DNA from 3 places in the Sporosarcina sp. NPDC096371 genome. Region 2 is predicted to be linked to each of the others. Evidence: riboswitches for the same ligand, from Rfam matches in the RefSeq annotation. Region 2 holds a riboswitch; each other region holds the start of a gene.
What was found. Region 2 has a riboswitch for cobalamin ahead of ACIQ0H_RS07180 (S-layer homology domain-containing protein). Riboswitches for the same ligand answer to the same signal wherever they lie in the genome.
Positions count from the first base shown of each region.

Region 1: it holds a riboswitch for cobalamin, as region 2 does, so the genes downstream of both, ACIQ0H_RS07785 (ABC transporter substrate-binding protein) here and ACIQ0H_RS07180 (S-layer homology domain-containing protein) in region 2, are expected to answer to the same signal.
Region 3: it holds a riboswitch for cobalamin, as region 2 does, so the genes downstream of both, metE (5-methyltetrahydropteroyltriglutamate--homocysteine S-methyltransferase) here and ACIQ0H_RS07180 (S-layer homology domain-containing protein) in region 2, are expected to answer to the same signal.

Region 1 covers NZ_JBIWFE010000002.1:379,412-382,697, forward strand. Annotated here, with positions in the region: gene argS (arginine--tRNA ligase) at 1-1,083, shown strand, start outside; cobalamin riboswitch at 1,299-1,449, shown strand; gene ACIQ0H_RS07785 (ABC transporter substrate-binding protein) at 1,568-2,530, shown strand; gene ACIQ0H_RS07790 (FecCD family ABC transporter permease) at 2,523-3,286, shown strand, end outside.
Region 2 covers NZ_JBIWFE010000002.1:245,368-248,653, forward strand. Annotated here, with positions in the region: gene ACIQ0H_RS07175 (betaine/proline/choline family ABC transporter ATP-binding protein) at 1-954, opposite strand, end outside; cobalamin riboswitch at 1,279-1,468, shown strand; gene ACIQ0H_RS07180 (S-layer homology domain-containing protein) at 1,657-3,286, shown strand, end outside.
Region 3 covers NZ_JBIWFE010000003.1:33,991-37,276, reverse strand. Annotated here, with positions in the region: gene ACIQ0H_RS08975 (MBL fold metallo-hydrolase) at 1-1,056, shown strand, start outside; gene ACIQ0H_RS08970 (DUF3006 domain-containing protein) at 1,057-1,320, shown strand; cobalamin riboswitch at 1,445-1,592, shown strand; gene metE (5-methyltetrahydropteroyltriglutamate--homocysteine S-methyltransferase) at 1,787-3,286, shown strand, end outside.

The DNA.
Region 1 (3,286 bases), 130 kb from region 2:
GAAATGCCTGAGGACGGCTACCAAGGAAAAGATATTATTGGTATTGGAGAAGAGCTTGCGAAAGAATTTGGCGATAAATACGTCAACGTTGCTGAAGAAGAGCGTTATGCATTTTTCCGTAAGTACGGACTTGATTTCGAATTGGAAAAATTGAAGAAAGACCTAGCTGATTTCCGCGTATCGTTTGATGTATGGTTCTCGGAAACTTCATTATATGAAAACGGTAAAATCGACGTTGCGCTCGACAAATTGCGTGCAAACGGCCATGTTTTTGAAGAAGACGGTGCAACGTGGTTCCGTTCAACAACATTTGGCGATGACAAAGATCGTGTACTCATTAAAAATGATGGAACATATACGTATTTGACACCAGACATTGCTTATCATGAAGATAAATTATTCCGTGGCTTCGACAAGCTCATTAACATTTGGGGAGCAGATCACCACGGTTACATCCCGCGTATGAAAGCGGCAATTGAAGCCCTCGGTTACGATCGGGAAACACTGGAAGTCAGTGTGGCGCAAATGGTTCAGCTGTATAAAGACGGCGAGAAATTCAAAATGAGTAAGCGTACAGGGAAAGCAGTGACATTGCGTGAACTTGTAGAAGAAGTGGGTCTTGATGCAGTTCGTTACTTCTTTGCTATGCGTTCAGGCGATTCTCAAATGGACTTTGACCTCGATCTTGCGATTTCACAGTCCAATGAAAACCCTGTGTACTACGCACAATATGCGCATGCACGGATTTCTTCCATCTTGCGACAAGCCGGTGAAGCAGGACTAGCTGCATCTGTGGCTAACGTTTCTTTATTGCAAGCGGAAAAAGAATTGGATTTGTTGAAGAAGATTGGTGATTTCCCACAAGTGGTGAGTGATGCGGCAAGAATGCGCATTCCACATCGCGTCGCAACTTATATTCAAGAACTGGCTGCAGCATTCCATAGCTTCTACAATGCAGAAAAAGTATTGGATCCAGCAAATCATGAATTGTCAGAAGCACGACTTGCACTTATCACGGCAACACGTACGACTGTTGCAAATGCACTAAAACTGATTGGTGTTTCTGCCCCAGAAAAAATGTAATTGAATGGACCGCTACGCTGAGGATGTTTTCCTTGGTGTGGCGGTTTTTTGATGGGAGGAAAGTTATAGTTTGCAATCAAAACCTAGTTGAGTGCAAGCAAACAACATATGTACGCAAGCAAATCCCGATGGAGTGCAATCTAACCTGAGTTAAATGAAAGTAAATCAACATCGACACCTTCAAAAGTTGTAGTATACTGAAAGATGTACAAAATTACATAGCCAAACATAAAGGTGCCTCGCCATCAAAGACGAGGTTAAAAGGGAAGTCGGTTGAAGTCCGACGCGGTCCCGCCACTGTAAGTGTCGACACGTTGCTAAAACGTGACCACAAGTCAGGAGACCTGCCTTTATGAATCATCCGTAAGCCTACGAGGATAGGTTTGGTGGAAATCGATGCGTCCACGCATCCGTATTTTTACTAAAACATTCCTCCGTGCTCATGCGGGGGATTTTTATTTGGAACAAATAGGAGGAAAATGATATGAAAAAGATGTGGCCATTATGGCTAATGTCACTACTTGCAGTGTTTGTCCTCGCGGCATGCGGAACTGCAACAGATAAGCCTAAAGTAGATGCAACACCACAGGAAGATGTCGCTTCTCAAAAAGATTTTCCACTAACGATAACGGACGCAGTCGGCAATGAAATTACATTGGAAAAAGCGCCGGAAACGATTGTTTCCATGCAGTCTAGCAACACCGAAATTTTGTTCGCGCTTGGACTAAATACTGAAGTCATTGCTGTTAGTGACTACGATAATTACCCTGCAGAAGCACTTGAAAAAGAGAAAATCGGTGGTCAGCAGTTTGACGTAGAGAAGATCGTTGCGATGAATCCCGACATCGTCTTTGCCCACGAAATGGGGCTAAGTACCGGTGAAGAAGGTCTCCAACAAATCCGTGATGCAGGAATCCCTGTCTTCGTTGTGAAAAATGCAAAAGATTTTGAAGAAACGTATGCAACAATCGTAACAATCGGACAAGCAACAGGTAAATCAGAAGAAGCTGAAAAAATCATCGCAAATATGAAAGAGAAAGTTGAAGAAGTGACATCGAAATTAGCTTCCGTTGACAAAAAGAAGACGGTTTTCGTAGAAACATCACCGGCACCGACTATCTACACACCAGGTAACAATACGTTTATGAATGAAATCCTCAACATGGTTGGAGCAAAAAATATTTCCGCTGACCAAGAAGATTGGTTCATGATGTCTCCAGAAGAAATCGTTAGCCGTAATCCGGAAGTCATCATTGTGATGTATAGCTATATTGACACAGCTGTCGAAGATGTTTACAAACGTGATGGTTTTGATTCGATTACAGCTATCAAAAACCAAGCAGTTGTTCAAGTGGATGAAAACAAGACAAGCCGTACAGGTCCACGTCTTGCAGAGGGGTTGGAAGAAGTAGCAAAAGCTATCTATCCAGAGGCTTTTGGTGAATAAATCTAGCGTTGCCTATATCGTGTCTATCGCCACACTTGCTGTGGCGATTTGGCTCGGTGTATCGATCGGCTCGGTGAATATTCCGATCAGTACGTTATGGAATACAGGAGCAGATGAGACAGCTACGAATATTTTATGGAAGATTCGTATGCCACGCGTCGTATTGGCAGGACTAGTTGGCGCGTCACTTGCAATTGCAGGAGCCGCTTTTCAAGGACTGCTCAAAAATCCGCTCGCTGATCCATACACCCTCGGAGTGTCATCCGGCGCCTCTGTCGGCGCTGTGATGACGCTTTTTTTCGGTATTTCCATCCCGATATTTGGCAACTATACGCTACCCATTTTTAGTATGGTCGGTGCAGCATTGACGATGTTCCTTGTGCTAGGATTTGCACGCCTCGTCGATCGTGCGCTGAAAATGGAAACCATTATTTTAACAGGCATCATCTTCGGCTCGTTTCTGGGTTCCGTGTTATCGCTAATGATTGCTTTAACTGGTGAAGAACTGCGACAAATTATCGGCTGGTTGCTCGGCAGTGTATCGATGCGTGGTTGGAATTATGTCACGATGATCTTGCCGTTTGTCCTCATTGGTTCCATTATGCTTTGGCTATGTCGCCTTGAATTAAATGCCATGTTGTTCGGCGAAGAGCGCGCTCACCATTTAGGGGTCAATGTGAAGCGCAGGAAATTCATGATTTTAATTGGGGGGTCCATCCTGACAGGTTCGGCAGTTGCTGTGTCAGGGACAATTGG
Region 2 (3,286 bases):
CCGTGATCCCATAATTTCATCGATTGCTTTAATAACGCCCATCTTTTTGATTAAATCATAGGCGGAAACGATTCCGAGTAACTTGTTGTCATCATCGACAATGATCAGGTTTGTAATTTTTCTCTGCCGGATAAGCGTGAGTGCTTTTTCCGGAGAACGTTGAGGAAGAGAAGTGACAACCGATCCCGACATAATATCGGTAACAGGCATGAGTTCGGGATTTTGGGTGATTCGATGTTTCCCGATGAACTCCTCTACAAAGCCGTGGGCTGGTTCGTGCAGTAATTTTTCTGGAGTGTCCAACTGTAGTAGTTTACCGTCTTTCATAATGGCGATGCGGTCGCCCATTTTTAAGGCTTCATCCATGTCGTGTGTCACAAAGACAAATGTCTTATTTAGCTTTTTATGCAAAGCACTTACTTCTGCTTGTAGTTGGTCGCGTGTCAGTGGATCAAGTGCGCTGAACGGTTCGTCCATTAGGATAATATCGGGATTGCCCGCAAGTGCTCTCGCAATGCCAACACGTTGTTGTTGACCGCCGGAAAGTTCCTTTGGATAGCGAGTTGCGTACATATCTGGATCAAGACCGACCAAATCAAGCAGCTCGTTGACACGTGCTTTAACTTCCTTGGCGTTCCAGCCTTTTAGTTGGGGAACAATCGCAATGTTTTTTTCGATGGTGTAGTGGGGGAAAAGGCCAATTTGTTGAATGACATAGCCGATATTTCTTCGCAGTTCCGATGGATTATACGAGTTGATATCTTTGCCGTTGATGGAAATGGTACCACTGGTATGCGGTTCCATCTTGTTGATCATTTTCATCGTTGTCGATTTTCCCGAACCACTCGGTCCAATCAATACAAGAAATTCACCTTGTTGAATATCGAAGTTGACAGATTTTACTGCTTGGAAACCGTCACCATACACTTTGCTTACGTTTTCAAAAGTTAACATAAGTACCTCCTGTAGTTTTTTGAGAATAAATACACTCCTAAATAGTAGATGAAAAAATCATCCGTACTGAATAAAAAAGAAGACATATCCAGCTCGAAGTAGCTTTCGAACAATGTCTTACTAGATTAGTATAACACAATCAGATAGATTAAACAGATAATACTGTATTTTATGACAAGAGGTTCGTTAACGTGTAATCCTTAATTGTATAAATCAACTTGCCTACACTGGCACAATCAAGGTCCTTGAATATTAATTATTTTTTCGATATTGCAATTATTCTCCGATTATACTATCATTCATAATGAATCAGATTCTTAACAATTAAATAATATATATTTTGGTTCTCTGCTTTCGAGTAAGAGATTAATAAGGAAACAGGTGAGAATCCTGTACGGTCCGGCCACTGTAATTGGGAAGTGACTTCTATTTATAGCCACTGGTTGAAAAACTGGGAAGGCAGAAGAAACGATGATCCATAAGTCAGGAGACTTGCCAAAGTATGCATGCGTGATACCTTCCGGGAAAAGGTTGCATTGTGTATCTTTGAATTTTTTTATTAATTTTTTGAGCATACATTTGCCCCTACCTTTTTCTTTGAAGGTAGGGGTTTTTATTTTTGAAGAAGGAGCTGCGGAAAAATACCGATTAGAAATGATTCTTTAAACTTACAGGTGAAAGAAGAAATTGGAGGGATTTTCATTGGGTATATTACAAAATCAGTTGAAGAAATATTTTTCAATTTTGTTGAGTTTGTTATTGGCAGTATCGTTGTTTACACCAACTGTGGGGGCGATAGCACTTGATGCAAGGCAAGGTGTCAGTGCAGAAAGCTTTGGAGGAAATTCGACTGAGCAGTCACTCGATGTTAAAAATCAACTAGAATCGACAGACAATCTTGATTCAGAACCATTAAAAAAAGAACAATTGCTTGGTGAGGCGCAAGGAAGCGAAGAAGGTAATCTATCATTTTCAGAGGCCAATCCTAGCAAGTTTGCAGTTTTTGAAGACAATTCTATTCAAGTCTCGGTGCGAATAGAAGGGCTTGGGGAAACGATTATTCCTCCTATGGAATTCGATGTTGAAGCATATGATATAAGCCATGCAACTGGGGAGACTGCAAGTTCAGCAACACAAGGGCCGCGTGCTATTCATGCGATTGTTAAGGCATTGGAATTAAGCGGTTTTGATGTCTCAGATAAAACGAAGTTCGATTTTGGTGGTGGCAATTTCATCACAAATGTTGATGGATTGAAGATGAACGCGATTAATCCTAGTTTGGATGGATGGATGTATTTTGTGAATAACGAGTATGCAAATGTCGGAGTTGGGGATTTTCAATTAAAAGAAAATGACTCCATTACTTTATATTTTGTAACCAACTACTTTACAAATACATTTACATGGTTCGATAAAGAATTGGTTGAGGTTCATGCAGGTGAAGAAATTCAATTTGAATTAATGGGTGATAACTATGGATCAACTCAGCCGATTGATAATGCAGTCATCCTTGTAAATGATGCGCCACTCGAAATAGATGGCCAAGAAATTGAAACGGATGCGCAAGGCATTGCATCTTTACGATTCGATACACCGGGTGAATATCATATATCAGCACAACGACTTGATGGCCAGTACAGTAATATAACTCGTCCTTATAGCAAAGTCATCGTGCTAGAAGAAGGAGAAAAGGAACCTAGTCCCACACCTCGGTTATCTGTAGATTCAATAGTAGAGGCTGGAACCATCAATCCAGCGGTCACTGTGTTGGTAATAGATGATACATTCTCAGCTAATGTAACAGATAAAGCGAATTGGGCTATTCAGGAAAATACGACAGGTCTTGAAATCGATACAATCACCAGTGAAAGTAATCAGAAAGTGACGATTTCTTTTAACGGAAAAGCACAAGAGGGTACGTTTGCAATCACTGCACTAGCTGGAGCGTTGGATGGTAGCGATGCAAGTGAAACAAATTTGGTTGAGGTTTTAAAGGGTGAAAATGTTCCAGAAGAAACGCAGCTGGATAAAATGATTGAAGACACGGTTCAGTATTATAAATCAGGAAGTAAGAACGTGTCCTCATGGTGGCAGCTTGTTGCATTATGGGGGGCTGGCGAGAACCTAACGGACGGTTCTTGGTCATTGCCAAGTTGGCAAACGACAGATCCGAAATTGAAGGAAGATACATTTGACACGGAGCATATTCGTTATATTTTTGGTTTGCTGGCGATGGGGAAAGACCCTTCGAAAGCCTGGGAGACCAATCGAAATCTATATGCTGAATTAGCGGCACAGCAAAAAGCTGATGGCAGTATCGGTGGCATGAACA
Region 3 (3,286 bases), on a different contig from region 2:
AATGACATCATTGAACCTGTATCCAAATTAGACAACGTAGAGATAGACACTGGCGATGCACAACAAAATGGTACATTGAAAGTCCATTACATAGACGTTGGACAAGCGGATGCGACGTTGCTACAAGTAATTGACAAGGATGAATCGATTAATCTCCTTATTGATACCGGAGATTGGAACGCATCCGATGTAGTCGATTACCTTCATGCACAAAATATCAAGGATATTGACATCATCGCCGTGACACATCCCCATGCCGATCACATCGGCCAATTGGATAAAATCATAGGAGAGTTTTCCGTAACTGAAGTGTGGATGAACGGGGAAACCGCAAATTCAGGGGTGTTTGCGAAATCACTAGAAGCAATTGAGAAGCATAATGTCGAGTATTACGAACCCGAAGTTGGCGAGGTATTTGACATCGGACCACTTGAAATCGCGATTCTTCATCCAAACGCTCTTTCGGCGAATACAAATAATAATTCGCTCGCGATGCGGTTACAATATGGAGAAGTGTCCTTCCTATTCACAGGGGATGCTGAACAACAGGCGGAACAGGCAATCCTCACAAATGGCGCAAACATCCATGCACAGATTTTACATCTCGGACACCATGGCTCCAATACATCTAGCACACCTGAATTTTTGCAGGCCGTCAAGCCAGAAATCGCGATTTACTCTGCCGGGATTGATAACTCATATGGTCATCCTGATGCTGAAGTCGTTGATCGTATCCATTCGAGGGACATCCCCCTATACGGAACAGATACACATGGTACGATCATGGTAGAAACAGATGGAAAAACCTATACAGTCATGACCCAAAAACAAGGAACACTTTCCCAGCCAACAGCGGGAAATTCTTGTCTGGATATCAACACGGCAAGTGAAGAAGATGTTCAGCAAATCACACATATCGGTCCTGCTTTGGCAAGTGAATTAATCAAACTTCGCCCTTATCATTCTATTGATGAGCTCACCACCATTAAAGGGATTGGACCTGCACGTTTACAGGATATCAAATCGCAGGGACTTGCCTGCGTGGGAGGCAAATAAATGCATTCAGGCTATCTCGATCGTTTTACGGATACAAATGACGCATTGATACTCGTTGACGCATTACAACAGCAATTCCATGTACCCGTTTCTTTCCTTCCAGCAGGCAGCACTGTGGGGACTTGGTTTTTAGTGACTATTCAAGAAGATAAAATCATTGCGATTCAAACAGATATAGACAAGACGCTTGCGAATAGGCAAGAAGTTGAAGATCGAATGCAGCGATTGAAATCGAAAAAGACAAGCCGGTTTAAACGTCAGTAAATAGTTGAAGACCCGAAAAAACGCCAAGGAACCATTCCTCTGGCGTTTTTTCAAACTCTTTCGTAATATTCCGTTTGACAGAATAATAGATACATGATAGCTTTGAACACATCGATAACTAAATAGTAAAGCAATGGAAATAGGTGGTCTGATGAGTCGTACATTTGTCAGATCTTAATAGAGAAGCCGGTGAAACGATAATCCGGCGCGGTCCCGCCACTGTAACAGCAAATTTGCTGAAGCCAGATAGCTGCCTATTTTTGTAACGCTCTACCCTACGGTCGATAGGGAGTGTTAGAATGCAAACGCAAATGATATGTGTGCCGCGGCACACATGTACGATCCGTAACTAGCGGAATCAACTACGTAAACATTTCTAACCCTCGTTAGAAGTGTTTTTTTGTTGCCTAAGAAGCTAAAAAACACTTCTTCACTTCACAAAAAGAGGAGACGAAACGGTATGTCAATGATCAGCAGTACGATTGGTTACCCATATATCGGGGGCAACAGGGAATGGAAAAAAGCACTCGAGGCTTTTTGGACTGGAAAATTGGAGGAAGACCTATTCCACGCAGAAATCGAAACACTTCGGCTGGAACGTCTTCAAAAACAAAAGGATGCGGGGATTGACTTGATTCCTGTCGGTGATTTCACGCTTTACGACCGGATGCTCGATACAGCTGTGATGTTCGGCATGATTCCTGAGCGCTTTGGATGGTCTGGCGGAGATGTATCGCTTGCCACGTATTTCTCGATTGCACGCGGCAATGATCAAGCAGTTGCGTCAGAAATGACAAAATGGTTCAACGCAAACTACCATTACATCGTGCCAGAATATGGTCAGAAAAAACTAGTACTGACAGAGAACAAACCACTTACTGCCTATCTGGAAGCGAAAGAAAAATTGAATATTGACGGCAAGCCTGTTTTAATTGGCCCATATACGTTTTTAAAACTATCAAAAGGCTATGACAAAAAGGATATCCCGGCATTCATTTTGCAATTGATTCCCCTTTACGGCCAAATTCTTAACGAATTAGCAGAAGCAGGGGCGCAGTGGGTTCAACTCGAAGAACCGATTCTCTCAACGTCACTGACGAAAGATGACATCCAAACCGTCTCCGAAATTTACAAACAACTAAGTACGGTAGCTCCGCATACTAAAATTATGCTACAAACATATTTTGACGCACTCGAGAACTATGAAGAGGTTGTTGCCCTTCCTGTAGCTGGTATTGGTCTAGATTTCGCGCAAGGTGCAGATAAGAATCTTGAACAATTGCAAGCACACAGTTTCCCAGTAGATAAAACCCTTGCTGTCGGCCTCATTGATGGACGCAACATCTGGCGTGCAGATTTGAAAGAAAAAGCGAGTTTGCTTGATGCGTTGACAAAGCTCGTTCCAACAGATCGCATGTGGGTACAACCTTCAAGCAGTCTGCTTCACGTTCCAGTTACCGTACAATCGGAAGAAAAACTGGATGCAACGATTAAAGCCGCGCTTGCTTTTGCAGATGAAAAGCTTGTGGAAGTCACAACGCTCGTTAAAGGCCTGCGCGAAGGGAATCAAGCGATCGCAGATGCGGTGGCAACAAGTTTAACTGCTCGTCAAAATCTTGAAGATCTGCCTGCAAGAAATCACCCTGGTTTACTGCAAGCCGTGCAAAACATCAGCGTACAAGATGGTCAGCGTCATTCGCCATTCAAAGAACGTCGTGACAAACAGCAGGACTACTTTAAATTGCCACTATTACCAACAACAACAATCGGTAGTTTCCCACAGACACCGGAAGTTCGCCGTGCACGAACAAAATGGCGCAAAGGTGAATCGACGGATGTACAATACCGCGACTTCGTCCGCAATGAAATCAAACAATGGATCGACATTCAAGAAGATATCGGGCTAGATGTCTTTGTTCACGGTGAATTTGAACGGACGGACATGGTCGAATATTTCGGCGAAAAA